DNA from 2 places in the Citrobacter sp. GW821-FHT02E08 genome. Region 1 is predicted to be linked to the other one. Evidence: predicted binding sites of a transcription regulator. Region 1 holds the regulator's gene; the other holds the start of a gene.
The links. Region 1 encodes Fur, which represses iron uptake genes when iron is present. Its sites were predicted from a motif close to ATAATAATGAGAACNACTATCAA; they were not measured.
Positions count from the first base shown of each region.

Region 2: sodA (superoxide dismutase [Mn]) is a predicted target of Fur. The motif match lies at 12,079-12,101, and genes of this name have one in related genera.

Region 1 covers NZ_JBWKVL010000002.1:55,404-70,745, forward strand. The annotation lists gene kdpD (two-component system sensor histidine kinase KdpD) at 1-1,431, shown strand, start outside; gene kdpE (two-component system response regulator KdpE) at 1,428-2,105, shown strand; gene pgm (phosphoglucomutase (alpha-D-glucose-1,6-bisphosphate-dependent)) at 2,165-3,805, opposite strand; gene seqA (replication initiation negative regulator SeqA) at 3,830-4,375, opposite strand; gene ybfF (esterase) at 4,560-5,333, shown strand; gene ybfE (LexA regulated protein) at 5,462-5,755, shown strand; gene fldA (flavodoxin FldA) at 5,906-6,436, shown strand; partial or broken gene AC07UY_RS02620 (fur leader peptide) at 6,646-6,731, shown strand; gene fur (ferric iron uptake transcriptional regulator) at 6,724-7,170, shown strand; gene AC07UY_RS02630 (ChiQ/YbfN family lipoprotein) at 7,268-7,600, opposite strand; gene chiP (chitoporin ChiP) at 7,650-9,056, opposite strand; gene glnS (glutamine--tRNA ligase) at 9,504-11,168, opposite strand; gene nagE (N-acetylglucosamine-specific PTS transporter subunit IIBC) at 11,349-13,370, opposite strand; gene nagB (glucosamine-6-phosphate deaminase) at 13,684-14,484, shown strand; gene nagA (N-acetylglucosamine-6-phosphate deacetylase) at 14,545-15,342, shown strand, end outside.
Region 2 covers NZ_JBWKVL010000015.1:50,599-65,940, forward strand. The annotation lists gene AC07UY_RS17590 (YdgH/BhsA/McbA family protein) at 1-96, shown strand, start outside; gene AC07UY_RS17595 (AzlD domain-containing protein) at 139-462, opposite strand; gene AC07UY_RS17600 (AzlC family ABC transporter permease) at 462-1,121, opposite strand; gene AC07UY_RS17605 (helix-turn-helix domain-containing protein) at 1,222-1,770, shown strand; gene AC07UY_RS17610 (carbohydrate porin) at 2,117-3,508, shown strand; gene rhaM (L-rhamnose mutarotase) at 3,550-3,864, opposite strand; gene fucO (lactaldehyde reductase) at 3,861-5,009, opposite strand; gene rhaD (rhamnulose-1-phosphate aldolase) at 5,080-5,904, opposite strand; gene rhaA (L-rhamnose isomerase) at 6,054-7,313, opposite strand; gene rhaB (rhamnulokinase) at 7,310-8,779, opposite strand; gene rhaS (HTH-type transcriptional activator RhaS) at 9,083-9,919, shown strand; gene rhaR (HTH-type transcriptional activator RhaR) at 10,008-10,856, shown strand; gene rhaT (L-rhamnose/proton symporter RhaT) at 10,853-11,887, opposite strand; gene sodA (superoxide dismutase [Mn]) at 12,174-12,794, shown strand; gene AC07UY_RS17660 (dihydrodipicolinate synthase family protein) at 12,840-13,736, opposite strand; gene yiiM (6-hydroxyaminopurine reductase) at 13,890-14,564, shown strand; gene cpxA (envelope stress sensor histidine kinase CpxA) at 14,600-15,342, opposite strand, start outside.

The sequences.
Region 1 (15,342 bases):
TGGCTGGTGGCCTTCGACGCCGCGAACCTGGTGATGCTGTATCTGCTGGGTGTGGTCGTGATCGCCCTTTTTTATGGTCGCTGGCCGTCGGTAGTGGCGACCGTGATTAACGTGGTCAGTTTCGACCTCTTCTTTATTGCTCCCCGCGGTACCCTCGCCGTCTCTGACGTACAGTATCTGTTGACCTTTGCCGTGATGCTAACGGTCGGTTTGGTGATTGGGAATCTGACGGCCGGGGTTCGTTATCAGGCCCGCGTCGCCCGCTACCGGGAACAACGCACCCGCCATCTTTACGAAATGTCGAAAGCGCTGGCAGTCGGGCGTAGCAGGCTGGATATCGCGACCACCAGCGAGCAGTTTATCGCCTCCACATTTCAGGCGCGCAGTCAGCTTTTACTGCCCGATGAAAACGGCAAGCTGAGGCCTCTGACGCAGCAACAGGGCATCACGCCCTGGGATGACGCCATCGCCCAGTGGAGCTTTGATAAGGGCCAGCCTGCCGGTGCGGGGACTGACACCTTGCCCGGCGTGCCGTATCAGATCCTGCCCTTAAAAAGTGCGGATAAAACGCACGGTCTGGTGGTTGTCGAGCCGGACAATCTTCGCCAGTTGATGATCCCGGAACAGCAGCGTCTGCTGGAAACATTCACCCTGCTGGTCGCCAGCGCCCTTGAACGTCTGATGCTCACGGCCAGTGAAGAACTGGCCCGGCTCGCCAGCGAACGCGAAAGCCTGCGTAATGCCCTGCTCGCTGCGCTTTCTCACGATTTACGCACGCCGCTGACCGTGCTGTTTGGTCAGGCGGAAATCCTGACTCTCGATCTGGCGAGCGAAGGATCATCCCATGCCCGCCAGGCCAATGAGATCCGCCAGCATGTGCTCAACACCACGCGGCTGGTCAATAATCTGCTGGATATGGCGCGCATTCAGTCTGGTGGGTTTAATCTTAAGAAGGAGTGGCTGACGCTGGAAGAGGTGGTTGGCAGCGCACTGCAAATGCTGGAGCCGGGATTAGCACATCCGATCAATCTGTCGCTGCCGGAGCCGCTAACGCTTATTCACGTAGACGGCCCGCTGTTTGAACGTGTGCTGATCAATTTGCTGGAAAATGCGGTTAAATACGCTGGTGTACAGGCCACGATCGGCATTGATGCCCATATTGAAGGGGATCACCTGACTCTGGATGTGTGGGACAACGGTGCAGGCATCCCAGAAGGGCAAGAGCACAGCATCTTTGATAAGTTCGCCCGCGGAAATAAAGAGTCTGCGGTACCGGGCGTTGGGCTGGGTCTGGCGATTTGCCAGGCGATTGTCGAGGTGCACGGCGGTACCATCGCGGCGCAGAATCGACCGCAGGGCGGTGCCTGTTTCCGTGTTACACTGCCACAAGAATCTCCCCCTGAACTTGAAGATTTTCATGAGGATATGTGACAAACGTTCTGATTGTTGAAGATGAGCAGGCCATTCGTCGTTTTCTGCGTACCGCGCTGGAAGGCGACGGACTGCGTGTCTATGAAGCCGATACGCTGCAGCGCGGTTTACTGGAAGCCGCAACGCGAAAACCCGACCTTATCATTCTCGATCTTGGTTTACCGGATGGCGACGGCATTGATTTTATTCGCGATCTGCGCCAGTGGAGCGTAATCCCCGTCATCGTGCTCTCTGCCCGCAGTGAAGAGAGCGACAAAATCGCCGCGCTGGATGCCGGTGCCGATGATTATCTGAGTAAACCCTTTGGTATTGGCGAACTGCAGGCGCGTTTACGTGTCGCTTTACGTCGCCATTCCGCCAGCCCTTCTCCCGATCCGGTCGTCTGTTTTTCCGACGTGAAGGTGGATCTGACCTCAAGACTTGTGCATCGCGGCGAAGAAGAGATCCACCTGACCCCGATTGAATTTCGCCTGCTGGCGGTGATGTTAAATAATGCGGGAAAAGTATTAACCCAACGCCAGTTGTTGAATCAGGTTTGGGGGCCGAATGCCGTCGAACATAGCCACTATCTGCGTATTTATATGGGGCATTTACGTCAGAAGCTGGAGCAGGACCCAACCCGTCCTCGTCACTTAATTACCGAGACAGGAATCGGTTATCGGTTTATGCCATGAAAATGGGATGAAAAAAAGGAGCCTTATTGGCTCCTTTCTTCATTTAGGCAATTGTGTGTTTAGGCGTTTTTCAGCACTTCACTAACAATTTCAACGGCTTCTTTCTCGATCTGTTTGCGATGTTCTTCACCGAGGAAACTTTCACAGTAGATCTTGTAAGCGTCTTCGGTTCCGGACGGACGCGCAGCAAACCAGCCGTTGTCGGTCATCACTTTCAGACCGCCAATGGATGCGCCGTTGCCAGGTGCCGCCGTCAGACGTGCAGTGATCGGATCGCCCGCAAGCATGCTGGCGCTGACCATTTCCGGAGACAGTTTGGACAATGCCGCTTTCTGAGCGGACGTTGCAGCTGCCTGCAAACGGTTATAGCTCGGCGCGCCAAAGCGAGCCGCCAGTTCGTTGTAGTGTTCCTGCGGGTTTTTACCCGTAACCGCGGTGATTTCCGCCGCCAGCAGACACATGATGATGCCGTCTTTGTCGGTAGACCACGGGGTACCGTCAAAACGCAGGAAAGATGCTCCCGCGCTCTCTTCACCACCGAAGCCGAAGCTGCCGTCGAACAGACCGTCAACAAACCATTTAAAACCTACCGGCACTTCTACCAGTTTACGGCCTAAATCGTTCACCACACGGTCAATCATCGCAGAAGACACCAGCGTTTTACCAACTGCGACATCTTTGCCCCACTGCGGACGATGCTGGAACAGGTAGTTGATGGCAACCGCCAGGTAATGGTTCGGGTTCATCAGCCCTGCTGGCGTGACGATGCCGTGACGGTCATAGTCCGGATCGTTGGCAAACGCCAGATCGAACTTATCACGCAGCGCCAGCAGACCAGCCATCGCACACTCGGAGGAGCAGTCCATACGGATCGCGCCGTCTTTATCCAGGTGCATAAAGCGGAAAGTCTGATCAACCTGATCGTTCACAATGGTCAGGTTGAGTTTGTAATGCTCGGCAATACGCTTCCAGTATTCGATACCGGAGCCGCCCAGCGGATCGACGCCCAACGTCAGGCCCGCTTTTTGAATCGCCGCCATATCGACGATATCCGCCAGCCCTTCAACGAATGGCTGCACCAGATCCTGCTCTTTCACATGACCAGAGGCCATTGCCGCATCCAGTGAAATGCGCTTCACGCCTTTCAGGCCATCCGCGAGCAGCGCGTTAGCCCTGTCTTCCACCACTTTAGTGACGTTGGTATCCGCCGGGCCGCCATTGGGCGGATTGTATTTAATGCCGCCATCTTCCGGCGGGTTGTGGGACGGCGTAATCACGATGCCGTCAGCCAGCGGACCGCCTTTTTTGTTATGGACCAGGATTGCATTCGAAACCGCAGGCGTCGGCGTAAAGCCGTTGTTTTCCTGAACAATGACATCGACACCGTTCGCCGCCAGCACTTCCAGAACGGAAATAAAGGCTGGCTCAGACAGCGCATGAGTATCTTTACCCACATAGCAAGGGCCTGTGATGCCGTTTTTCGCACGCTCTTCCGCAATCGCCTGGGCAATGGCCAGAATGTGCAGTTCATTAAAACTATGACGACCGGCGCTGCCGCGATGCCCGGAAGTCCCGAACTTCACCGCGTGCTCCGCATTCCCTGCTTCCGGTTTCAATACATAGTATTGCGCCGTCAGTTGGGCGACATTAATTAAATCACTCTGTTGCGCAGGCTGACCTGCACGCTTGTGGATTGCCATTGCCTGGTCCTTTTAATGCAACGTTTAGATTGTTCCGCAAACCTTTTCAATCAATTCCGCCGGGAATTGCATTGATTGCATGATGTGTTCAATCATGCTGCATTTACGGCCGGTGTTGGTGTTGGTGATCACCCAATACGGCGTGCCTGGCACGTGTTTCGGCTTGGTTTGATTACCATTTTTCAGCAGAGTCTGCTCGTCTGCCGCAAAGTATACGCGCGTACGACCGTGCAACGATTCCGTCGCCTCAGCAAACGCGTTGTGATCCAGTGAGTAAAGTGTAGACAGTACCAGCATAAAGCGATTTACCGCTTTCTTCTGCTCCGCATATTCATCGGAGAGCAGAAGTTCACGCATGGCGCGCACTTTATCTTTTACGGGGTTGACCGGCTTCGCTTCAACGATAGCGGGTTGCGCTATGCGCACCTCTTTCGCCGCCGGAGTGACAGGCTGTGATGCGGCGGAAAATTTCAACATACGCCGTAAAATGTCGGATGCGCTCTCGCCGATATGCTTGGTGTGGCTGGCAATATAGCTATAGAGTTCATCATCAACTTCAATCGTTTTCATCTTAATCCAGTGCGGTGTCTTATCTGAATACAAGTCGTTGGGATTATAGGGGCAAATCCCAACAGCGGATAGCGTCAAGCCAGGCTGTCAGAAAAACTCGGAGTAAACCGTAGTTGTTGCAGCCCCGTGGCAGAATGGTCAACATAATACCCTAACCCGACAGAGCGAAAAAAAGAACTTTGCCATGAAATTGAACATCCGAGCGCAATCTGCACAAAAGCTGCACAATAATTCTCCCATCGTCCTTGTTCACGGCTTGTTTGGTAGCCTTGATAACCTCGGCATACTGGCGCGCGATCTTGTAGAGGATCACGACATCATCCAGGTTGATATGCGAAACCACGGTCTTTCTCCCCGTTCACCGGAGATGAATTACCCGGCGATGGCGCAGGATCTGCTGGATACTCTGGACGCCGCGAGTATCGAAAAAGCCACCTTTATTGGTCACTCAATGGGCGGAAAAGCCGTTATGGCGCTGACCGCACTGGCCCCGGATCGTATTGATCAACTGGTGGCGATTGATATTGCGCCGGTTGATTATCACGTGCGCCGCCACGATGAGATCTTTGCTGCAATCAACGCGGTGACCGAATCTGACGCGCAGACACGCCAGCAGGCGGCAGCCGTCATGCGTCAGCACCTCCAGGAAGAAGGGGTTATCCAGTTCCTGTTAAAGTCGTATGTCGATGGCGAGTGGCGCTTTAATGTGCCCGTATTGTGGGAGCAGTACCCACATATCGTAGGGTGGGAAACCATTCCCGCCTGGGATCATCCGGCACTGTTCATCCCTGGCGGTAATTCGCCTTACGTCACCGAGGCCTATCGTCACGATTTACTGACCCAATTTCCTCAGGCCCGGGCGCATGTGATTGCGGGTGCCGGCCATTGGGTGCATGCGGAAAAACCGGATGCCGTGCTGCGCGCGATACGCCGGTATCTGGCGGATAAGGCTAACTGATTAAAAACTCAGCGTCCGCGCGCGATTACGTGCGTGGACGTTGGCGTGCCTCACTCGCTGATGTATGATGGCGCGCTATCCATCCGGGCACACGCCTGGCTGATTGTTTCCCCGAAGTCACCAAAATCATGGCCAAAGAACAAACGGACCGTACGACATTAGATCTGTTCGCGCACGAGCGTCGCCCGGGACGACCCAAAACCAATCCGCTTTCGCGTGATGAACAGCTACGCATTAATAAGCGTAATCAGCTTAAACGCGACAAGGTTCGTGGGCTTAAGCGTGTCGAACTGAAGCTGAATGCTGATGCCGTGGATGCGCTGAATGAACTGGCGGAAGCACGCAATATGAGCCGTAGTGAGCTCATTGAAGAGATGCTGACAAACCAGCTTATCTCGCTGCGTGGCCAGGGGTCTGTCTGAATTTCTGCTCTAAATCATAAATCGTGTAGCACAGAGTGCAGTCCTGCGTGTTTGCTGTTTCCGCATGCCTGACTGATCTGCTATGATTGCCCTTATCCGTGGGCAATACGCCACCACCATTTCAATAAGTTTCAAGAGGTTATTTTACTCATGGCAATCACTGGCATCTTTTTCGGCAGCGACACCGGTAATACCGAAAATATCGCAAAAATGATTCAAAAACAGCTTGGTAAAGACGTTGCCGATGTTCATGACATTGCGAAAAGCAGTAAAGAAGACCTGGAAGGGTATGACATTCTGCTGTTAGGTATTCCGACCTGGTACTACGGTGAAGCACAGTGCGACTGGGATGACTTCTTCCCTACCCTCGAAGACATTGATTTCAATGGTAAACTGGTGGCTCTGTTTGGTTGCGGCGATCAGGAAGACTACGCAGAATACTTCTGCGATGCGCTGGGCACCATCCGCGACATTATCGAACCGCGCGGCGCAACCATCGTAGGCCACTGGCCAACTGCAGGCTATCACTTCGAAGCCTCTAAAGGTCTTGCTGATGACGATCATTTTGTCGGTCTGGCTATCGACGAAGACCGTCAGCCGGAATTGACCGCTGAGCGCGTTGAAAAATGGGTTAAACAGATTTCTGCCGAACTTCATCTCGACGAAATCATCAACGCCTGATTTCGTGCGGCGCAGAAACCATCTGCGCCGCATCAATAAATAAAATCAATCAAAATAATTGCTACAAATTTGTAACTTTCCTGCCCATCCCTGTACAATGTTCGGGTGTTATTCTGGTATTGCACAGTGTGATTGTTGGCAGTACCACGTTTTGATTAATAATATTTGCCCGAGGCTTGCAGTTTTCATTTAGACATGGCAGTTCTATAATGATACGCATTCTCTCAAGTGCAATTTCTGTCACTTCTTTAATGAAGTGAATCGTTTAGTAACAGGACAGATTCCGCATGACTGACAACAATACCGCATTAAAGAAGGCTGGCCTGAAAGTAACGCTTCCTCGTTTAAAAATTCTGGAAGTTCTTCAGGGACCGGATAACCATCACGTCAGTGCGGAAGATTTGTATAAACGTCTGATCGACATGGGTGAAGAAATTGGTCTGGCGACCGTGTATCGCGTGCTGAACCAGTTCGATGACGCCGGTATCGTGACCCGCCACAATTTTGAAGGCGGTAAGTCCGTTTTTGAGCTGACTCAACAGCATCATCATGATCATCTTATTTGCCTCGATTGTGGCAAAGTGATTGAGTTCAGCGATGATTCTATCGAAGCGCGTCAACGTGAAATTGCGACTAAGCATGGTATTCGTTTAACCAACCATAGCCTCTATCTTTACGGTCACTGCGCTGAAGGCGATTGCCGCGAAGACGAACACGCGCACGACGCAAAGTAATATGCCCCCAAAGAGCCAACCACGCGGTTGGCTTTTTTATGCCCATAAAAAAGACCCGCTATCAAAGCAGGTCTTTTTCCCCTTCCGGTAAGTACATTTACTGTACTGTGTTTTTACTGCGAATTTCTTTCCAGATTTTGTCACAATCGGCTTGTACCGCCTGACCATTGCCCGTACGTGTCGCCTGAATACATTGCTGGTAATCCAGTACCCGCACGCTCTCTTCGTTAGCAAACTGCTTATGCTGGTCTTCTTTTTTCAGCACATTTAATACGCTTTGGCAGGCTTCGATTTTTTCCGGTGAACCTTGCGCGGTGTTAATACATGCGCTGTATGCCTCTTTAAGGCGGCTATCTTCCTTAGGTGCAGGAGATTGCGAGCAGGCCACCAGACCTGACGCCATAATGGCGATGAGTAACATTTTTTTCATACAACGGTCCTCAACGATGCGGCAGAGAAATACCCTGCCGCGACTGGCATCAGAAAATAGTGAATGGGGCGATAACCATGAACTTCACGTCACGCTCATCCTGGAAGATGTTGCCATAACCACCGCTCCAGCTCGGGATATTGGAGTGGTTGTCATACTCGGTGAAGTGCAGTTTAAACATGGTGCCTTTGGCACGTCCTTCCTGCATGGTATAAACCGCATCAAGACTGTAGGAGGATTCTTCGATGGTTTTGTTTTTGTCGTAGAACGCATCCGGGTTGCTCTGCCAGGTAGCCGGTTTGGCATCCCAGGCGTAGACGTACGACGCACCCAGCGCCATACCTGGCAGATTCCAGTTCTTCAGGTCATACATCGCGCCGAAGAAGACCGCTTTTTCGCCGTTGGCGTTAAAGTCGGAACGGTTATCCCACCAGACATCCAAACGACCGTTTGAGGAGGCATAGGTCGGCGTCATACGCTGCAAGAAGTAGCCCTGCTGCCCGTCCGCTTTCACCCAGGTTCCTTCCAGACGCAGATCGACCACTTCCGCCACTTTGTAACCGAAAGTCAGTGCCTGCAACCATGCAGTGCCGTCATAGATGTCGTTCACACTGCGATCATCAACTTTATCGCGTGCGCCGTAGAACTGGTAACTGGTGGTAAACGGATTCCCGCCCAGATCGAATTTGTAACTGGCTTTGGCAAAGTACTGATCGACATAACCCTCAGACTGACCAAAGGCAGCCTCAAGAATAAGATCATTTTTGAAATCGTATTTTGCGCCAACGGAGTGGAGATAATCGACTTTGGTCTTTTTATCAGCCTGGTAGAATTTATCCACTTCAATGTGCCATGGCGCTTTATATTCGTTGGCCCACATGTAGGAGAAACTCAACGCGCCCGCATCGCCATAGTCAAAATTGGCTCCAGCTTCTGCCCCTTGATAGGTACCCGGCATAAAGCTCCAGTGCGGCGCTAACAGCGTCTGTCCGGTTGGCTGAATATAACCGGCACGTGCCCAGGTCGGGCCATACTTAAATTTTGCAGCAGCTTTATAAAGACTGACACCACTCTTATCGCCAGAGTAATCTTCGTCATAGCCTTTATTTTTTTTCGAGAATGCAATTTCGTTAGGGTGTCCGCTGTCGTCACTTTCCGCCATTTCAATTGCGGTAAATGCCGCAATATCCAGACCGAACATATCCGCTGCATAACCCGACTGGAAATCCAGGTTGGCGTTCCAGGTCGCGTGTGAAAGGTTGGTTTTGTATTTATCTTCATCCGTGACGTCTTTACGGTCACGCTCACGCTGCCAGTAATAAATGCCGCCTGTTAAGGTCGAATCGTCGATAAAGCCCGCGGCGCTTGCCTGCGGTGCAACCATCCAACCCGACATTGCTGTGATACCGGCGATAGCCAGCGCCAGCGTACTACGTTTGCCACTAAACGTACGCATATGTTAATCCTCTTTGACGTATAAAATGCTGCCGCCAAAGGCGAACAGCTAAAAATAAAAATTAAAAATAGCGCTGAGAAAACCTCATTGACTACAGTGAACAGACTATTTTTCGCGACGCGAATTATCAATCTCTTTCTGTAACCAGTATGTAATAATATGAGCGACCGCACATATTTCATTGCTTTTTGTTACACATTCAGCAAATGCGAAAAATTATCATCAAAATGAAAAATACCGTTGATTTCCATGAAGATGAAAACGGTTACAGCGTTTAATTTAGTCTCGACCTAAATTTCTGAGCCTACTTATCAAAAAATCGTTTATCGGATTAATTATTTTTCAGATGCAATTAATTCGCTCCGCAAACAGAGGATCTCGCGGAAATTAAGCGAAAAAAAACGCCGCGAAGCGCGGCGTTAGTCGGATGGGATGGTGTCGTGTGGCTTATTCGCCGACTTTAGCCCATGTATCACGTAAACCGACAGTACGGTTAAATACCAGTTTGTCGGCCGTTGCATAGCGGCTGTCGAGGCAGAAGTATCCCTCACGCTCGAACTGGAAGGCTTTACCCGCAACCGCAGTCTTCAGCGACGGTTCTGCGAAGCCCTGTTTGATCACCAGCGAATCAGGGTTCATTGCCGACAGGAAATCTTCCGCCGCGCCTGGATTCGGTACGCTGAAAAGGCGATCGTACAGACGAATTTCAACCGGCAATGCGTGCGCTACACTCACCCAGTGAATAACGCCTTTTACTTTACGCCCGTCAGCCGGATCTTTGCTCAGGGTGTCTGCATCGTAGGTACAGAAGATGGTGGTGATATTACCTTCCGCATCTTTCTCTACACGCTCTGCTTTGATCACGTAAGCGTTACGCAAACGGACTTCTTTCCCCATCACCAGACGTTTGTACTGCTTGTTGGCTTCTTCGCGGAAGTCAGCACGATCGATCCAGATCTCGCCACTGAACGGAACTTCACGGCTGCCCATTTCCGGTTTGTTCGGATGGTTAGGCATGGTGACCATTTCGCCTTCGCCCTGATAGTTTTCGATAACCAGTTTTACTGGATCGATAACCGCCATTGCGCGCGGGGCGTTTTCGTTCAGATCTTCACGGATGCAGGACTCCAGCGATGCCATCTCAATGGTGTTGTCCTGCTTGGTGATGCCGATGCGTTTGCAGAACTCACGAATAGCAGCAGCTGTGTAACCACGGCGACGCAGACCGGAAATCGTCGGCATACGCGGGTCATCCCAGCCTTCTACGTGCTTTTCCGTCACCAGCTGATTCAGCTTACGTTTGGACATCACGGTATATTCCAGATTCAGGCGCGAGAATTCGTACTGGCGCGGGTGAACCGGGATCGTGATGTTGTCCAGCACCCAGTCGTACAGGCGACGGTTGTCCTGGAATTCCAGCGTACACAGGGAGTGCGTAATGCCTTCCAGCGCATCGCTGATGCAGTGGGTGAAGTCGTACATCGGGTAGATGCACCACTTGCTTCCCGTCTGATGATGATCGGCAAATTTAATGCGATACAGCACCGGGTCGCGCATGACGATAAACGGCGACGCCATATCAATTTTGGCGCGCAGGCACGCTTTGCCTTCTTCAAAACCGCCAGCCCGCATTTTCTCAAACAGCGCGAGGTTCTCTTCTACACTGCGATCGCGGAACGGGCTGTTTTTGCCTGCCGCTGTCAGCGTGCCGCGGTATTCACGGATCTCATCAGCCGACAATTCATCAACATAGGCCAGGCCTTTGTTGATAAGCTCCACGGCATACGCATACAGCTGATCAAAGTAATCTGAGGAGTAGCAGATGTCGCCAGACCAGTTGAAGCCCAACCATTGCACATCGTTCTTAATAGACTCTACGTATTCGATATCTTCTTTTACCGGGTTGGTATCATCGAAACGCAGGTTGCATTGACCCTGGTAATCTTGCGCGATCCCAAAGTTCAGGCAGATAGACTTGGCGTGACCGATGTGCAGGTAACCATTGGGTTCCGGCGGGAAACGGGTATGAACTGTGGTGTGCTTACCACTGGCCAGATCTTCATCGATGATCTGACGAATAAAGTTAGTCGGGCGGGCTTCAGCCTCACTCATCGTGGATTCCTCAAAGCGTAAACAACGTATAACGGCATATGGTCTTATAAGCCGGACAGACTGACAACCTTTAGTTACTTAAAATACGTAACAGACTGGCATTATGGGATCAATTGCTGCAAAAAAAAGCGGCGGAGGTTTCCCCCCGCCGCTTAAGGCATAGACTCTACTCAGGAGCGATTACTTGCCTTTAATCTCATACAGCGCTGTTTGACCTGCAACGACGTGTCCTTCCGCCTTCACAACCAGCCCACCAAAATCATCGATGTTGCTGCAAACGACAGGACTGATCATTGAGCGTGCATTCGCATTCAGGTACGCCAGATCCATTTCCAGAATCGGCTGTCCTGCAACGACTTCGGCACCCTCTTCCACCAGACGCTTGAAGCCCTGGCCACCCAACGCGACAGTATCGATCCCCATGTGGACAACGATTTCCGCACCTTTTTCTGTTTCCAGGCAGAATGCGTGGTTGGTGTTGAAGATTTTCACGATGGTGCCCGCAGCCGGGGAAACCACGGTTTTATCCGTTGGTTTTACCGCAACGCCATCGCCTACGGCTTTACTGGCGAACGCTTCATCAGGAACCTGATCCAGTGCCACGACATCACCGGTAACCGGGGAAACCAGCTCAGCGATAGTCTCTGTATTAAGAACAGCCTGCGGTTTCGCTGCCGGAGCTGCCGTGGCCGGCGCTGCATCAGCAGAGGCTGCTGCGACCGGACCCGTGGTTTTCATGGCGTTAGCGATTTTCTCAGCCACAAAGCCAACGATAATCTGTACGCTGGTTTTGTTCAGGCGAATCACACCAGAAGCTCCCAGGCGTTTTGCCATCGCTTCGTTCACCAGCGAAGAGTCTTTTACATTCAGACGCAGACGAGTGATGCACGCATCGATACCTGTCAGGTTGTCAGAACCACCCACCGCAGCGATATACTGACGCGCCAGACCGGCAACATCCTGGTCTTTGTCTGCGCTTACATTCATGTCCTGACCATCGGCTTCGCTACCGGCAACTGCCAGCTCACGACCCGGAGTCATCAGATTGAATTTGGTGATAGTAAAGCGGAACACCACATAGTAGATCGCGAAGAAGACCAGACCCTGTGGGATCAGCATCCACCAGTGCGTCGCCAGCGGGTTACGGGAAGAAAGCACCATATCCACCAGACCCGCACTGAAACCGAAACCGGCAATCCAGTGCATAGAGGCAGCGATGAAGACTGAAATCCCGGTCAGAACGGCGTGAATAACATACAGAACCGGTGCAACGAACATGAAGGAGAATTCCAGCGGCTCGGTGATCCCGGTGAAGAACGCAGCGAATGCGCCCGCCATCATGATACCCAGCACTTTCGCCTTGTTCTCAGGACGCGCGCAGTGGTAGATAGCCAGCGCTGCACCCGGCAGGCCGAACATCATGATTGGGAAGAAGCCCGCCTGGTAACGACCGGTAATGCCCACAACCGCTTTGCCCGCGTCAATAGACTGCGCGCCGCCGAGGAAGTTAGGAATGTCGTTAATGCCCGCCACGTCGAACCAGAATACGGAGTTCAGTGCGTGGTGCAGACCAACCGGAATCAGCAAGCGGTTGAAGAAAGCGTAGACGCCCGCGCCAACGGAACCCAGTTTCTGGATGTGTTCACCAAAGTTTACCAGACCGTCGAAGATAATCGGCCAGATAAACATCATGATGAAGGCAACAATAATCATCACGAAGGAGGTCAGAATCGGCACCAGACGACGGCCGCTGAAGAAGGAGAGCGCTTTCGGTAACTCAACGCCGCTGAAGCGGTTGTACAGCTCAGCAGAGATGATACCCACCAGAATCCCCACGAACTGGTTGCTGATTTTACCGAACGCGGCAGGAACCTGGTCCGCCGGGATCTTCTGAATCATCGCAACCGCCGCCGGAGAACAAAGCGTGGTCAACACAAGGAAACCCACAAAACCGGTCAGCGCCGCAGCACCGTCTTTATCTTTGGACATACCGTAAGCGACACCAATCGCAAACAGTACGGACATGTTATCGATGATTGCGGAACCTGATTTAATGAAGAACGCCGCTACCGCGTTATCTCCACCCCAACCCACGGGATCAATCCAGTAACCTACACCCATCAATATTGCTGCCGCAGGCAGCGTGGCCACCGGCACCATAAGCGCGCGGCCAACCTTTTGTAAATAACCTAGAATACTCACTTTATTCCCCCTATGAGACCCCGTTTAAGGCGCGTTCTCAGCTGTGTTTTTATTGTGTCACTATCTTAGTGGTTCACTGGCATTCTGAGTGTGTGAAAATTTAATTCGTATCGCAAATTAAAAGCATGTTTTTTGTGAGTCCAGTCACCAAATATCGTTAAAACCACTCCCTTATACTGGCTAACTGCGAAAACTTATTTTATCATTCAAAAAATCAAGACGGATTGACTCTTGTTGATACAAAACCAGGTTACGCTTGACTATGTACCCATACTCAATCCGCCAACGTCTACATATACATTTGAGGTGAAGAATGAGACTGATCCCCCTGAATACCGCAGAACAAGTCGGCAAATGGGCTGCTCGCCACATCGTTAACCGTATCAATGCATTCAAGCCGACGGCGGATCGTCCGTTTGTTTTGGGTCTACCTACCGGTGGCACGCCATTGACCGCCTATAAAGCATTAGTTGAAATGCACAAAGCGGGCCAGGTCAGCTTCAAGCATGTTGTGACGTTCAACATGGACGAATATGTTGGCCTTCCGAAAGAGCACCCGGAAAGCTATCATAGCTTCATGCACCGTAACTTCTTTGATCACGTTGATATTCCAGCAGAAAACATCAACCTTCTCAATGGCAACGCTGCGGATATTGATGCTGAATGTCGTCAGTATGAAGAAAAAATCCGCGCTTACGGTAAAATCCACCTGTTTATGGGCGGCGTAGGCAACGACGGTCATATCGCGTTTAACGAACCGGCCTCTTCTCTGGCTTCCCGCACGCGTATCAAAACATTGACCCATGACACTCGCGTGGCAAACTCTCGCTTCTTTGATGGCGATGTCAGCCAGGTGCCGAAATACGCGCTGACGGTGGGTGTGGGTACGCTGCTTGACGCAGAAGAAGTGATGATTCTGGTGCTGGGCCATCAGAAAGCGCAGGCGCTCCAGGCGGCGGTAGAAGGCAACGTCAACCACATGTGGACCATCAGCTGTCTGCAACTGCACCCGAAAGCCGTGGTGGTGTGCGATGAACCTTCCACCATGGAGCTGAAAGTTAAGACGCTGAAATACTTCAACGAGTTAGAAGCCGAAAATATTAAAGGTTTGTAATAGTATCCCCGCCCTGACGAGCGTGTTGCAGGGCGGTATTTTTTGAAATCGGGGGTCGGAATGTATGCTTTAACCCAGGGCCGGATTTTTACCGGTCACGAAATTCTTGATGACCATGCGATTGTTGTCGCCAATGGCCTGATTGAAAGAGTCTGTCCAGTGGCGGAACTGCCGCCGGAGATCGAGCAACGCTCGCTGAATGGGGCCATTCTCTCCCCCGGTTTTATCGACGTACAGTTAAATGGTTGTGGCGGTGTGCAGTTCAACGATACCGCAGAAGCGGTGACCGTTGAAACGCTGGAAATTATGCAAAAAGCCAATGAACGTTCTGGCTGCACCAGCTATCTGCCAACGCTTATCACCACCAGTGATGACCTGATGAAACAGGGCGTTCGCGTCATGCGTGAATACCTGGCGAAATATCCGCATCAGGCATTAGGTCTGCATCTTGAAGGCCCATGGTTGAACCTGGTCAAAAAAGGGACGCATAATCCGGGTTTTGTCCGTAAGCCTGACGCTGCGCTGGTTGATTTCCTGTGCGATAATGCCGACGTCATCACCAAAGTAACCCTGGCGCCAGAGATGGTTCCTGCTGAAGTGATCACAAAACTGGCAGACGCGGGGATTGTGGTTTCTGCCGGGCATTCCAACGCAACGTTGAAAGAAGCGAAAGCCGGTTTCCGCGCTGGAATTAGCTTCGCCACTCATCTGTTTAACGCCATGCCGTACATTACCGGTCGTGAGCCAGGTCTGGCGGGTGCGATTCTGGATGAAGCCGACATTTATTGTGGCGTGATCGCCGATGGCTTGCATGTTGATTATGCCAACATCCGTAATGCCAAACGCCTGAAAGGCGAC
Region 2 (15,342 bases), on a different contig from region 1:
GCCGCTCAGGCTGAACAGGCGGGTGCCAGCGCCTACAAAATCACCCAGGCTTACACCGGTAACCGCGTGCATATGACGGCCGAACTGCTGAAATAAGCAGCCAGCCAACTGTCGAAAGAGCGCCCTTGCGGCGCTTTTTTAGTTTATGCCCGCCAGTCTCAGCAATGCCGTGACCACGGCCGCCGCGATAATCACCACAATCAATGGCATTTTGCGCCAGGCTAAAAATACGGCAAAGGCGACGCCCAACACGCGTGCCATGCCGGCAAAATGGTCGCTTTCATAAAAGGTGGTCGCCAGCGCCACAGAAAACAGCAACACGGTGGCCGCATCGGAGAGTAATGCCTGAGAACGCTCAGAAAGGGCTAAGCGGCTCCCAAGTTTTGCCCCGCCCAGTCGCATCAGATAGGTGCCTGCCGAGAGGATGGCGATGCCGATAATAAACAGCGTCATGTTGCCCATTATTTTTTCCTCGTCAGTAAGCCAAGCAGGGAAAGCAGCACAGGAAGTCCCACGGGAGCAAAAGGAACGGCGGCGAGCGAGAGTGTCGCCCCGCTACAGGCACGGATCAGTGTGGTTCGATTCCTGAATGCCGGGACAACCAGCGCCAGTAAAATAGCCGGGAATACGGCATCCAGCCCGATGGTTTCCGGATCTGGCAGCATTTTGCCGACCACTGCGCCAAGCAGTGTGCCCAGCGGCCATAAAATCGCCACACCCGCGCCGCACAGCCAGTAGGCCGCTTTGCGCTGTTCAGGTGTTTTTTGCGACAGGCCAAAGACGACGCTTTCATCGTTCATAATATGGCAGCCGAGAAAACTCGCGGCGCGGGTGCCTACCAGGTCGCGTACCGTCACGCCAAACGGGATATGACGGGCGTTAACCAACAAGCCAGCAGCGGCGGCAGCTAACGGATTTCCACCGCTGGCGATAATGCCAATGAACATAAATTCGGATGCGCCAGCCAGCACGGTGATGGAGAGCACAAACGGCACCCAGAGAGGGAAACCGTAGGCCATCGCCAGCGAGCCGTAAGACATGCCGACAACCCCCACAGCCAGACAGACTAAAAATATCGCTTTGATCGTGTCTCCTTTGAGACAAGAGAGAAAGTGCTTCATGTTATTTAGCCATATCGAACGAATTTCCATTATAATGAACGCAACAGATTTGCATTACAAGACGAACGATTCGTTCGATATAAAAAACATGGAGTCGTGTATGACACAACCCATCAGCGTGATTGCCAAAAGCCTGGTGCGTGAGCGTCAACGTACAGGCTTGTCGCTGGCAGAAATCGCCCGGCGGGCAGGGATTGCAAAATCCACGCTTTCGCAACTGGAGGCGGGGAATGGTAATCCTAGCCTGGAAACGCTCTGGTCGCTCTGCGTTGCGCTGGATATTCCTTTTGCACGCTTACTTGAACCCCAGGTACAAAAAACGCAGGTGCTCCGTCGCGGAGAAGGGACGAAAGTCGTGGCAGAGCTGGCGCACTATCAGGCTATTTTGCTGGCAAGTTGCCCACCCGGCGCACGGCGTGACATCTATCTGCTGTTGACGCAACCCGGGGCGGATCGCATTTCACATCCACATTCATCGGGGGCGATTGAGCACATTTTTGTGACGAAAGGAAAAGCGCTGGTCGGTCTGACGGAAGCGCCAGAAGAGTTAAACGAGGGTGATTATATTTGTTACCCCGCCGATCAGGAGCATATTTTCAAAGCGCTGGAACCGGACACTCAGGCGATTCTGGTGGCTGAGCAAAATTAAGCGAGCCTCGGTTTTCTCATGCGTGGTTTTTACCAAACCACGCTGATTTATTAATTACGATTATCCCTTCACAAAAACTATATTTATTTGTTTTTACGATATTTCGTTTATTTCGCCACTATTGTTATATTCCTCACGAACTGAAAAATCACTGCATTTACACTAAAAAATCAGCATGCTAATACTTATCCTCCTGTGACAACTTAGCAAGCGATTGTGATTTATTTATGCATTCGATTGTTGTTGCTGTTAAATATAAAAACAAAATACATTTTATTTTTATATTCATTGCGCGTATTCCTGAGTGAATATGCGGGTCATCCTTTACTTCAAGGAACGAGGATAAATGAAAAAATCGACGTTAGCGTTAGCAATAGGTCTATTATTAATAGCAAATAATAGTATTGCTAAAACGCAAAAAATGACTCTGGAACAACGCCTTGAACAACTTGAATCCCGGCTGGAGGCAGCTGAAAACCGGGCTGCGAAAGCAGAAACGCAGCTCCAGCAATTAGAGGCGCAACAGACGAGTGAAATTCGCGAAATTAAAGTCGCACAGGGGAATACGCCAGTCAATGGTCAAACGGCTGCGGAAGAGACCAAAAAGAATGTATCCACACCGAATCTACTGCTTTCCGGATATGGCGATTTGAAAATTTACGGTGATGTGGAATTCAATATGGATGCGGAAAGTAATCATGGCCTGCTGGCGATGACCAATGCCAATATTGATCATGATCCGACCAACGAAAAGTGGAATATTAATGGTCGAATTCTGCTGGGCTTTGATGGCATGCGTAAGCTGGATAATGGCTATTATGCCGGATTCTCCGCCCAACCGTTGGGTGATCTGTCAGGCTCGGTGAATATCGATGACTCGGTCTTCTTCTTTGGCAGAGAGAATGACTGGAAAGTGAAGGTTGGACGCTTCGAAGCGTACGATATGTTCCCACTCAATCAGGATACCTTTATTGAGCATTCGGGTAATACCGCCAACGATCTTTATGACGACGGCAGTGGCTATATCTACATGATGAAAGAGGGCCGTGGACGTTCTGATGCTGGCGGTAACTTCCTGGTCAGTAAACAGATCGATAACTGGTACTTTGAATTAAACACGCTGTTGGAAGACGGTACATCACTTTATAACGATGACGATTTCCATGGTCGCGCAATGGAGCAGCAGAAAAACGTTGCCTATTTGCGTCCGGTAATCTCGTGGTCGCAGGGTGCGTTCTCGGTTGCTGCGGCGATGGAATCGAACGTGGTCAATAACGCTTACGGCTACACCAACGGCGAAGGCAAGTTTGTCGATCAGTCCGACCGAACCGGTTACGGTCTGACAATGACGTGGAATGGACTCAAGACCGATGCGGATAACGGCGTGGTGGTGAACCTGAATACCGCGTATCTTGACGCCAGCGATGAACAAGATTTTACCGCCGGGCTGAATGCGCTGTGGAAACGCTTTGAGCTAGGCTATATCTATGCACATAACAAGATTGATGATTTTGAAGGGGTCGTGTGTGATGACGACTGCTGGATTAACAATGAAGGCACCTATGACATCCATACTATCCACGCTTCGTATCAGTTCGCCAACGTGATGGATATGCAAAACTTCAATATCTACCTCGGTCTGTATTATTCGATTCTGGATAGCGATGGTGATGGCATAAATGGCGACGACTCAGACGATCGTTACGGTGCCCGCGTTCGCTTTAAATACTATTTCTAACCGAAATGGCCCGGTGGCGTTTTCACCACCGGGCACACAACTCACGCCAGGTAAAACACCTCTTTTAGCTCTGCACTCAACGGACTGTTGTCCGAGTGAGTTGGCATCACTTCACGCATGTGTTTCCACCAACGCTGGCAGACGTCGGTACTGGCAACCGCGTTCCAGCGCTCCTCTGATTCAATCTCGACGGTCGCGAACAGCAGGTTGCGTTCTTTATCGAGATAAATCGCATAGTGATGCGCGCCGTGTGCTTTCAGCACCGCTTCCAGTTCTGGCCAGATGGGGTTATGACGACGCTGATACTCTTCGTGCGTGTCGGCATACACCTGCATCACAAAGGCTTTGCGGATCATAACGCCTCCAGATACAGCTCGCGGACCTCGTCGCGGCTGGCGGTACGCGGGTTACATGGCGCGCACGGATCGGCCATGGCTTTGTCCAGCCAGCCTTCGATATCCTCTTTGGTCACGCCAAGCTGGCTGAAACCTGCCGGAATACCGACGCGTTTGCTCAATGCGCGAATGGCGTTGATCGCTTCCATACTGGCCGCTTCATCACTCATATTGCGCGTGTCGACACCCATCGCCTGCGCCACGCGAGCAAAACGCGCAATGGCATTTGGGCGGTTAAAGTTTTCGATGATGGGCAGCAGAATGGCGTTGCAGACGCCGTGCGGCAGGTTGTGGGTGGCGCCCGGCTGGTGTGCCAGCGCGTGAACCAGACCAAGACCGGCGCTGTTGAACGCCATGCCCGCCAGATACTGGCCAAACGCCATTTGCTCACGCGCTTCGAGGTTATGACCCTCGTCTACCGCTTTCGGCAGCCATAGGGCGATCAGGCGAATCGCTTCCAGCGCGTTGGCGTCGGTGAGCGGGTGCGCGCCAATGGAAACATAGGCTTCGATCGCATGTGTCAGCGCGTCCATACCGGTCGCAGCCGTCACGGATGCCGGGATTTCCAGCATGACGCTGGCGTCATCGACGGCAATGTCAGGAATGATGTTCGGGTCGATGATGACCTCTTTGACCTGGCGCGCAGAATCAATGATCACCGCGTTACTGGTCATTTCCGCTGCGGTACCGGCAGTGGTATTAATCGCGACCAGCGGCACGCCTGCGTTTTTTACTTTTCCGACGCCGGAATACGCCGTTGAGGGACCAGGGTTTGCCGTCAGAATTTTCACCGCTTTGGCGGTATCGATCGGGCTGCCGCCGCCAAACGCGATGATGTAATCGCAGTTCGCGTCCTGGTATGCCGCATAGCCTTTTTGCACCAGCGCTTCGGTCGGGTTTGGGAACACCTCATCGAACAGGTGGTAAGACATTTGATGCGCATCCAGTGCGGCAAACAGACTATCCAGCAGACCCAGTTTGACCAGTTGACCATCGGTGACGATCAGCGCTTTACCCCATTGCTTATTCGCCACGAGGTTAACCATATCGCCAATTGCCCCTGCGCCATGCAGACTGATTTTCGGAAGTGCCAACATAAAGCTCATGATTACTCTCCTTAAATTATAGCTGTATGTCCGGCGGCAGTGTCCGTGTCGCCGGGTGCGGGCGGTGCTATTACAGCGCCAGGGCGCTGGCCAGCGGGGTCACGCCAAAACGTTTACCGAGCGCAATCAGCTCTTCACGCGTGATCGTTTGTTTCATGCCACCCATCGAATAGATTTTGACTAAAACTTCAGCAGATTTCTCTGCGGTATCTATCAAACCGAACGCTTCGTCCAGGGTAGGGCCACTGCCGAATACGCCGTGGAACGGCCACAGTACCAGCGAATGTTTCTGCATTTCGACCGCAGTCGCCTGGCCGATCTCGTCGGTGCCTGGCACCATCCACGGCAGAATGCCGACGCCATCCGGGAAAACCACCAGACACTCGGTGCTACCTTCCCACAGCTGGCGGGTAATGACGTCGGTGCGGTTTTCCAGCACGTAGGTCAGGGCGATCAGGTTGGTGGCGTGGCAGTGCATGATCACGCGGTCTTTGCCGCCGGTGGCCTTGATGCGCTCGCAGTGGGAAAGGAAGTGCGCCGGCAGTTCGGAGGTCGGCACCGCTTCGTGGGTTAAGCCCCACAGGATGTGATAGCCCGCGCCGTCGCTGTCGACTTTAACCACGCCGATGTTTGCCGCCGGGTCGAGTTGAACGTTGCGGAAGAATTTACCGGAGCCGGTCACGATAAACGGGGTGTTTGCCAGTAACGGCATCGGCTGACTCAGCGCGATATAGCGCGGTTCTGCGTGGAAATCGCCAGCAAATGGCGCAATATCCGTTTCATCCAGACGCAATGTCAGGTTGCCGCCGTTACGCTCATCCCAGCCTTTCAGCCAGGCGTCAGACGTGGCTTTGATCATCCCCTGGACGAACCAGGAATTCATAATGTTCTGCATGTTCGGTGTTCCTGTCTATTTTGTTGCCCGAAATCGCTCGGGTCTTACGTAGGCCGGATAAGCACAGCGCCATCCGGCATTCGTGTTTTATTGATTGCCGGATGGCGACGCGATGCGTCTTATCCGGCCTACAGACCAATTGCGCTCAGTTAGCCGCGTTTGCTCAGAATCTCTTTTTCGTACGCGCGCACGTTCTCCAGCCACTGGCTGCCCGCTGGCGTATCGTGACGCTGGCAATACATCTCCCACACGGCCTGCCACGGCAGGGATTTCTGCTCTTCAAGCAACGCCAGACGCGCGGTGTAATCGCCTTCGGCTTCCAGCTTACGCAGCTCGGCAGTCGGCTCCAGCAGGGCGCGCAGCAGCGCTTTTTTCATGTTGCGGGTGCCGATAACCCAAGCCGCGATGCGGTTGATAGACGCGTCGAAGAAGTCGAGGCCGATATGCACGCGGTCGAACAGATCGTTGCGTACAATCTCGCTGGCGATCGCCTGCGTTTCATCGTCCAGCAGCACCACGTGGTCGCTGTCCCAGCGCACCGGGCGGCTTACGTGCAGCAGCAGACGCGGTACATACAGCATGGCGGCGGAGATCTTGTCGGAGATCACTTCAGTCGGGTGGAAGTGGCCCGCATCCAGACACAGCGCGGTCTGGCGGCTGGCGGCGTAGCCCATGTAGAACTCATTGGAGCCGACGGTGTAGCTTTCTGCGCCAATACCGAACAGTTTGCTCTCAACGGCATCAATGTGGTGCGCCGGATCCAGTTTCTCGCTGATGACGTCATCCAGCGCATTCAGCAGACGCTGACGTGGTGCTAAACGGTCAACAGTGATGTCTTTCATACCATCCGGGATCCAGATGTTCATCACCGACGGGGTGCCCAGTTGCTCACCGAAATAGGCGGAGATGCGGCGGCTGGCCTTGCAGTGATCGATCCAGAACTGGCGAATTTTCGCGTCCGGGTGGGAAAGGGTGAAACCGTCAGCGCTCAGCGGATGCGAGAAGCAGGACGGGTTAAAATCGAGACCCAACTGGTTGGCTTTCGCCCACTCTACCCAGTTTTTGAAGTGTTCTGGTTTGATCTGGTCACGGGAAACCGGCGTGTCGGACTCCAGATAGATCGCATGCAGATTCAGGCGTTTCGGTCCAGGGATCAGGCTCAGTGCCTGCTCCAGATCGGCACGTAATTCGGTCGCGTTACGCGCTTTGCCCGGGTAGTTACCCGTCGCCTGAATACCGCCGGTCAGGTTGCCTTCCGGATTTTCAAAACCGGCGACGTCATCGCCCTGCCAGCAGTGCATAGAGACCGGCAGACGATCGAGCTGACGCAGGGTCTCTTCGACATCGATACCTACCGCAGCAAAACGCTGTTTCGCCAGGTCCCAGGCTTGTTCAAGTTGAGTGGTCATGCGCAAAGCTCCTTTGTCTGTCGTGTGGATTGAAACTGCGCAACATGGCGGGCAATTTCGCTATCAGGATGAGGAATAAAGGTGGTCAGGTCGTAGTTGGCGCTCACCACCTGACGGAAATCATCAACGTTGGTCAGTTCGTCCAGCGTCATGAGCTGGATACCGATGTTGCCGAGCGTGGACGCCTCTACGGGACCGGCCATCACACGGATACCGCAGGCGTCGGCGCACAGTTGGTTCAGTAATGCGTTCTGGCAACCGCCGCCGACGATATGCAGGCTGGTGAAGGCTTCACCACGAAGGTCGGCCAGTTCCTGCAGGACGCGGGCGTACAGCAACGCCAGGCTGTCGAAAATGCAGCGCGCCAGCTCGGCGTCTTGCGTGGGCACCGGCTGGCCGGTTTCACGGCAGGCAGCCTGAATTTCCGCGCCCATATCGGCAGGGTTGATAAAGCGATCGTCATTAGGATTAATCACGAAACGGCAAGCGGGCAGCGCCTGGGTCTGCTCGATCAGCGCAGGCAGATCGGTAATCTGGCGTTCTTTCAGGACGCGCTGCAGCAGCCACAGTCCCATGATATTTTTCAGCACGCGGTAGCGTCCTTCCGCACCGCCCTCGTTGGTAATATTGGCGCTTAGCGCGGCGTCATTGGTATAAGGCGTTCTGCTCTCGAAGCCCATCAGCGACCAGGTACCGGAAGAGAGGTAGGCGCTGTTTTTTTCTGCCAGCGGAGAGGCAATCACCGCGCTGGCGGTATCGTGGCTGGCGACGGCAACGACCGGGATCTGATTACCCTGCGGGCAAATCCAGTGACCGATGACATTGCCCGGATGCGTTGGCGTGCCGAACCAGGCGTGATTCGCGCCGGTCCACGCCAGCAGCGTGTCATCCCAGCCGTCGGTATGAATATTGACGAGCTGCGTAGTGGTGGCGTTGGTATATTCCCAGTTCATTTTGCCGGTCAGGCAATAGGCGAAGTAATCAGGAATTAGCAGAGCGTGCGCCACCTGGGGGATCAGTTCCGGTTGTTGTTCAACCAGCGCGCGTAATTGATACAGCGTGTTAAACGGCAAAAACTGAATACCGCTGCGGCGATAGATTTCCGCTTTCCCGAGTTGCGCCTGCGCCTGTTGCATCACGCCTGTGGTGCGGCTGTCACGGTAGGAGACGGGCAGGCCGACGCGCTGACCGTGTTTATCCAGCAGAACATAGTCCACGCCCCAGGTATCAATCCCGATACTGTCAATGCGGATGCCTTCATCGCAGACTTTCTCCAGTCCAAGACGAATGGCTCCTTCCAGACTGTCGATATCCCAGGCGTCGAAGCCGTCTGTTTTTTGCAGGCAATTCACGAAACGGTGGATTTCACGCAACGTCAGGGAACGGCGTTCACTGTCGTAACGCGCCAGCATAACGCGTCCACTGGATGCGCCGAGATCGACAGCGACACAATGGCGAAAAGTCATAATGAGGTCCTTCCAGGAGTGATGGCTATGAGTCTAAGAACCCCGGGGAAAAGGTACCTTCTTGCTACTGACAGCCAAAATTAGCCGCTGGCAAGAAAGCAAAGATGAACGTGATGACGTTCACAGTTTCCAGTAATGAGCCTGTTTTTACCTGATGTGACGGCGTCCGCATTTAGCGAACTTTCCTGCCCTGTCTTGAAAAAATGACCGGATATGCGCGCTTTCGTGTCAAAACTTTAAGGTGAGGTGGCGACCCCTTAATTACTATTTCAGTCATGTTCCACTTCATGTCAGGAAGCCATCATGACCCTATTGCACAGCGTGGATTTTTTTCCGTCAGGTAAGGTCCCTATCGCCATCGAACCCCGGCTTCCGCAGTCTGCTTTTCCTGAGCACCATCATGATTTTCATGAAATCGTGATCGTTGAACATGGCACGGGCATTCATGTATTCAACGGACAGCCGTACACCATCAGCGGCGGCACCGTCTGTTTTGTTCGCGATCATGACCGACACATGTATGAACATACTGACAATCTGTGTCTGACTAACGTGCTCTATCGTTCGCCGGATGCGTTCCAGTTTCTGGCAGGGCTGAATCAGCTTTTACCGCAGGAGCAAGATGGGCTGTATCCGTCCCACTGGCGGGTAAACCAGGGGGTGTTACAGCAGGTGCGCCAGTTGGTTGCTCAACTGGAACAACCCGATGGAGAGATGGACACGCCAGCGGTCGCCAATCGCGAAATCGTGTTTATGCAGCTGCTGGTATTGCTGCGCAAAAGCAGTCTGATGGAAGGGGCGACGGATAATGATGCGCGGCTGAATCACCTGATGGCCTGGCTGGAAGATCACTTTGCCGAAGAGGTCTGCTGGGAAGCCGTGGCCGATCGGTTTTCGCTCTCATTACGCACCTTGCACCGTCAGTTGAAACAACAAACCGGGCTGACGCCGCAGCGCTATTTGAACCGGCTGCGTTTAATTAAAGCGCGTCATTTGCTACGCCATAGCGATGACAGTGTTACCGATATCGCCTATCGCTGCGGATTTGGCGACAGTAACCACTTTTCGACGCTTTTTCGCCGCGAATTTGACTGGTCGCCGCGTGATATCCGCCAGGGGCGCGACGCATTGCTGCAATAACGCAGATGCTGAAGTATGACGGGTATATCAATATTTTTTGCCGCCGCTTGACGCATAATAGAGTGTTGTTATTGGTAGAGGTGATGTGGTGGCAAATCAGCTCGTTCTTCATAAAGCCGACTTTTTTGCAAGCGACGCGCAGGCGGTTGCTGTCGCCGATCGCTATCCGCAAAATGTCTTTGCGGAACATACCCATGATTTTTGTGAACTGGTGCTGGTCTGGCGTGGCAACGGTTTGCATGTGCTCAATGAACGTCCCTATCGCATTACACGCGGCGACCTGTTCTACATTCGTGCCGAAGATAAACACTCCTATACGTCTGTTAATGATCTGGTATTACAGAACATCATCTACTGCCCGGAGCGGCTGAAGCTAAATCTGCGGTGGGAAGAGGCGATACCTGGATTTAACGGAACCCAATGGCAGCCACACTGGCGTCTGACCAGCGCCGGTATGACTCAGGCGCGGCAGGTTATCAGCCAGCTTGAGCATGAAAGCCAGCAGAGCTGCCCGTTGGCTAACGGTATGGCGGAACTGCTGTTTGGGCAACTGGTGATGATCCTGCAGCGCCATCGCTATGCCACGGATAATCTTCCTGCTACCTCAAGCGAAACGCTGTTGGATAAACTGATCACCGCGCTGGCGGGCAGCCTGGAGCACCCGTTTGCGCTGGATGAATTTTGCGCCAGGGAAACCTGCAGTGAACGCGTGTTGCGCCAGCAGTTTCGCGCACAAACCGGTATGACCATCAACCAATATTTGCGCCAGATCCGCGTCTGCCACGCGCAATATTTGCTCCAGCATAGCCGCCTGATGATCGGTGAGATTTCGATGCAATGTGGGTTTGAGGACAGTAACTATTTTTCAGTGGTGTTCACGCGGGAAACTGGGATGACGCCAAGCCAGTGGCGTCATCTCAGTCATCACAACGACTAACTCGCCATTCCCATTCCGACAATATTGGCGGCGATGATAATCACCACGCAGCCCAGGCTCAGCACACTCACAGGACGTCGACCGGCGTTTTTCCACTCTTTCAACACCAGCCCGACAATACCGCCGCACAGGACGTAGAAACTCATGTGCAGCATCCAACTGATGTAGTCATACTGCGCCGGAATGCGTGCGTGGCCCCAGGCGTAGAAGAAGAACTGCAAATACCACATCAGACCGCCCAACGCTGACAGCAGCACGTTGGTGATGATCAGGGATTTTGCCAGCGAGAAGTCGGCGGTTATCGACAGATTCTTCACTTTTGCCAGACGAATAAAACAGAAACCCAGGTTGACCAGTGCGCCGCCACCCATGATCACGACATAGCTGGGCAGAGCGACATACAGCGGGTCTACGCCAAGGGCGGCAGCGGCTTCATGCATCGGTTTGGCGGCATTCATCGCAAAGGACATGCCGGCAGAGAAGATCCCGCACATTACTGCCAGCAACAGACCTTTTTTCAGGTTGAACTCTTCGGCTTTGATGCCCATTTTACGCTCTTTCAACTGCCCGGCACGGGTCACAATCCCCACACCGATAAGCGCCACCAACACGCCAAGCAGCGTCATGCGTCCGCCTTCCGTGTTGATCAGGACATCGAAATTACCGTTGAGAATGGGCGTCATCAGCGTACCGACAATCAGCGTAATGCCAATCGCGATACCAATCCCCATCGACATACCGAGGTAGCGCATGGTCAGGCCGTAGTTAATATTGCCAATACCCCACATGGCGCCAAACAGGAAAACAGGTAATAAAGTAGAAAGGTTAAAAGAGCTGTAGTAGGCCCAAAAATCGGGCAGCAGCAGGGCGCTTATGGTCCACGGCAGGATAATCCAGGAGACAATCCCGCCAACCGACCACATCGTTTCCCATGACCACTGTTTTACTTGCTTAAACGGGGCATAGAAACAGGCTGCACTGGCCGCACCTATCAAATGCCAAAAAATACCCATCGTAATCGCGTTACTCATGACGTCATCCTCATCGTTTTTATTGTCGCGTTACCCCTTCGACGTGATGAGTGTAAAAATTGCGCAGATTCTTAACCTTCTTCCCGTTGCCGCTTTTTTGTTCTTTTTGGCAATAGGCGCGTTAAGCGGGTGATTTAGTTCACATCTTTGGTAAGTGGGGGAGGGTTTATATCCTTACGAAAAGTACGGCATTGATAATCATTTTCAATATCATTTAATTAACTATAATGAACCAACTGCTTACGCGGCATTAACACCCAGCCGCTCGATAATAATGGAGATGATTATGAGTTATACCCTGCCATCCCTGCCGTACGCTTACGATGCACTGGAACCGCACTTCGATAAGCAGACGATGGAAATTCACCATACCAAACACCATCAAGCCTACGTCAACAATGCCAATGCGGCGCTGGAAAGCCTGCCAGAATTCGCTGGCCTGTCTGCCGAAGAGCTGATCGCGAAACTGGATCAACTGCCAGCGGACAAGAAAACCGTACTGCGTAACAACGCAGGCGGTCACGCTAACCACAGCCTGTTCTGGAAAGGCCTGAAAACCGGCACTACCCTGCAGGGCGATCTGAAAGCCGCTATCGAACGTGACTTCGGTTCCGTTGATAATTTCAAAGCCGAGTTTGAGAAAGCGGCTGCCACTCGCTTTGGTTCTGGCTGGGCGTGGCTGGTGCTGAAAGGCGACAAACTGGCCGTCGTGTCTACCGCGAACCAGGATTCCCCGCTGATGGGTGAAGCTGTTTCTGGCGCGTCTGGCTTCCCGATCGTCGGTCTGGACGTGTGGGAACACGCTTACTACCTGAAATTCCAGAACCGCCGTCCGGACTACATTAAAGAGTTCTGGAACGTGGTGAACTGGGACGAAGCAGCAGCGCGTTTCGCCGCGAAAAAATAAGTCTGATTGTTGCCTGATGGCGGTAACGCCATCAGGCTGCATGACTCAACCTTTTGTCAAAAACACCTCGTCAATCGTTCGGCAGTCCTTCTCACTCAGCTCACCGCCTGCATTTCGCGAAACCCCGGTGCAATAACCAAATTTACGCGATACCACGGTTTTAATCGTGGTGACAAAATCCTCACCAATGGCGTAAATGGACATATAGGTACCGATCTTGTCTTGAATTTCACGCAACTTTTGCAAATTGCCCTGTTTAAACGCCTCGCGCGCGTCGACAAAAAGCTCAGGCATCACGTTGTTTAAGCCGGAAATGATCCCTGCGCCGCCCGCCATCAGGTTAGGGATGTAATACTCGTCATAGCCGGAGAGGACGGCAAAGTCATCACGCACGGCACGGGTGGTCTGGATCATGCTGCGGGTGTGGGACTGGCAATCGACGGTATCCTTAATACCAGCAAAATTGGGGAACTCGGCAGCGAGAGTGGCGACCAGGTCGGGGGTTAAATCACAGCCGGTCCGTGCCGGGAAATTGTAGGCAAACCATTTTCCGCGTAATGCGCCACCAAGTTTGCGGAAATAGCTCAGGAGCTGCTTTGTTGTTTGTCCGTAATAGTACGGCGGTAATACCATCACCGCATCGTAACCCGCTTTGTCGGCTTCCTGCGCCATCTGTAAAACGTCGCTCATACAGGTGGAGGAGACGTTGGCGACCATCTTCAGCGAGCTCATTGATCTCGCTTCCCGGATCAGCATCAGCCGTTCTTCAAGGCTAAAAGAGGCAAATTCACCGATGCTGCCCATCAGCAAAATAACATCGATTTTGGCGTCGGTAAGACGCTTGAGATGATGCTTCAGACCGGAGAGATCGACGTTTCCATCATTATCCATCGGCGTAATGGAGGGACACCAGACACCAGCAAATTGCGATTGTACTGTCACGTTGTTGACTCCTTGTTATGAAATGGCGTTTTAAAATCATCCTAATTGATAGCATGTCTGGCCATTCATCATGTGAATCCGGCTCTCATTTTGAGCGGCTGAGGTAAAATAAATATGCTCTAATGAGGATTATTTATCGGGGAGAGGGAACAGATGCGATATCCAGTCGAGGTGTTTACAGGCAAGGTTCTGGACTATACGGGAAGCCGCCCCAGCGCGATTGCGAAGATTCAGGTGGATGGCGAACTGATGCTGACGGAACTGGGTCTGGAGGGCGATGAGCAGGCGGAGGCGAAAATCCACGGTGGGCCCGATCGCGCACTGTGCCATTACCCGCGAGAGCATTATCTGCACTGGGCCAGGGAATTCCCGGAACAGGCGGATAGGTTTGTCGCGCCCGCGTTTGGTGAAAACCTCTCAACCGACGGTCTGACTGAACAGAATGTCTATATTGGCGATATCTTCCAGTGGGGAGAGACGCTGATTCAGGTAACGCAACCGCGTTCGCCCTGCTTCAAACTCAACTATCATTTCGGCATCAGCGACATGGCGAGCCAGATGCAAAACGCTGGTAAAACGGGCTGGTTGTACAGCGTTATCTCTGCCGGGAAAGTCTCGGCGGATGCGCCGCTGGTTCTGGTGTCGCGCGTCAGTGACGTCACGGTACAGGAGGCAATTGCTATTGCCTGGCATATGCCGTTTGATGATGCGCAGTATCACCGTTTGTTGTCGGCGGCAGGGTTATCAAAAAGCTGGACCAGAACGATGCAGAAGCGGCGCTTAAGCGGCAAGATCGAAGACAATTCGCGTCGTTTGTGGGGAAAATAAAAAATTGCGCGCCGGGATGATGCCCGGCGCCACAATTAAGCGCGTTTATACAGCGGTAGCCAGATTACCAGGCGTAAACCACCCAGTGGGCTGTCTTCCGCTTTGACCCAGCCACGATGTTGCTGAATGGCGGTTTCAACGATCGCCAGACCCAGGCCGGTCCCGCCGGATTCGCGATCGCGCGCCTCGTCGGTACGGTAGAAGGGTCGGAAAATCTGTTCCCTGTCTTCAGGGCTGACGCCCGGACCATCGTCGTCCACGGTAATCGTGATCCCGTCTTTGTCCACCGCGAAGCCGACTTCAATCTTCGTGTGTGAATAGCGCAGGGCGTTACGGACAATATTCTCCAGCGCGCTTTCCAGCGCATTCGGGTTGCCATAGAGCGGCCATGGTCCCGGCGGGAAATTCACCGTCAACGATTTGCCCATCTGCTCGGCTTCGAAGGCGGCGTTATCCAGCACATCGCCCCACAGATGATTGGCTTTCATCGTTTCACTGACCAGCGCATTTTTCTGCTGATTACGCGACATCACTAACAGGTCGTTGATCATGCTGTCGAGTCGGTGCGCTTCGGTTTCAATACGCTCCAGCTCTTTACTCTCGCCACTACGGCGGCGCAGCAGGGCGGTGCCGAGTTGCAGACGTGTCAGCGGGGTTCTCAGCTCGTGAGAGATGTCCGACAGCAGACGCTGTTGCGTGGTCATCATTCGCTCGAGCGCAGTCACCATTTGGTTAAAGCTGGCGCCAGCCGCGTGAAATTCCTGCGGGCCTGCTTCCA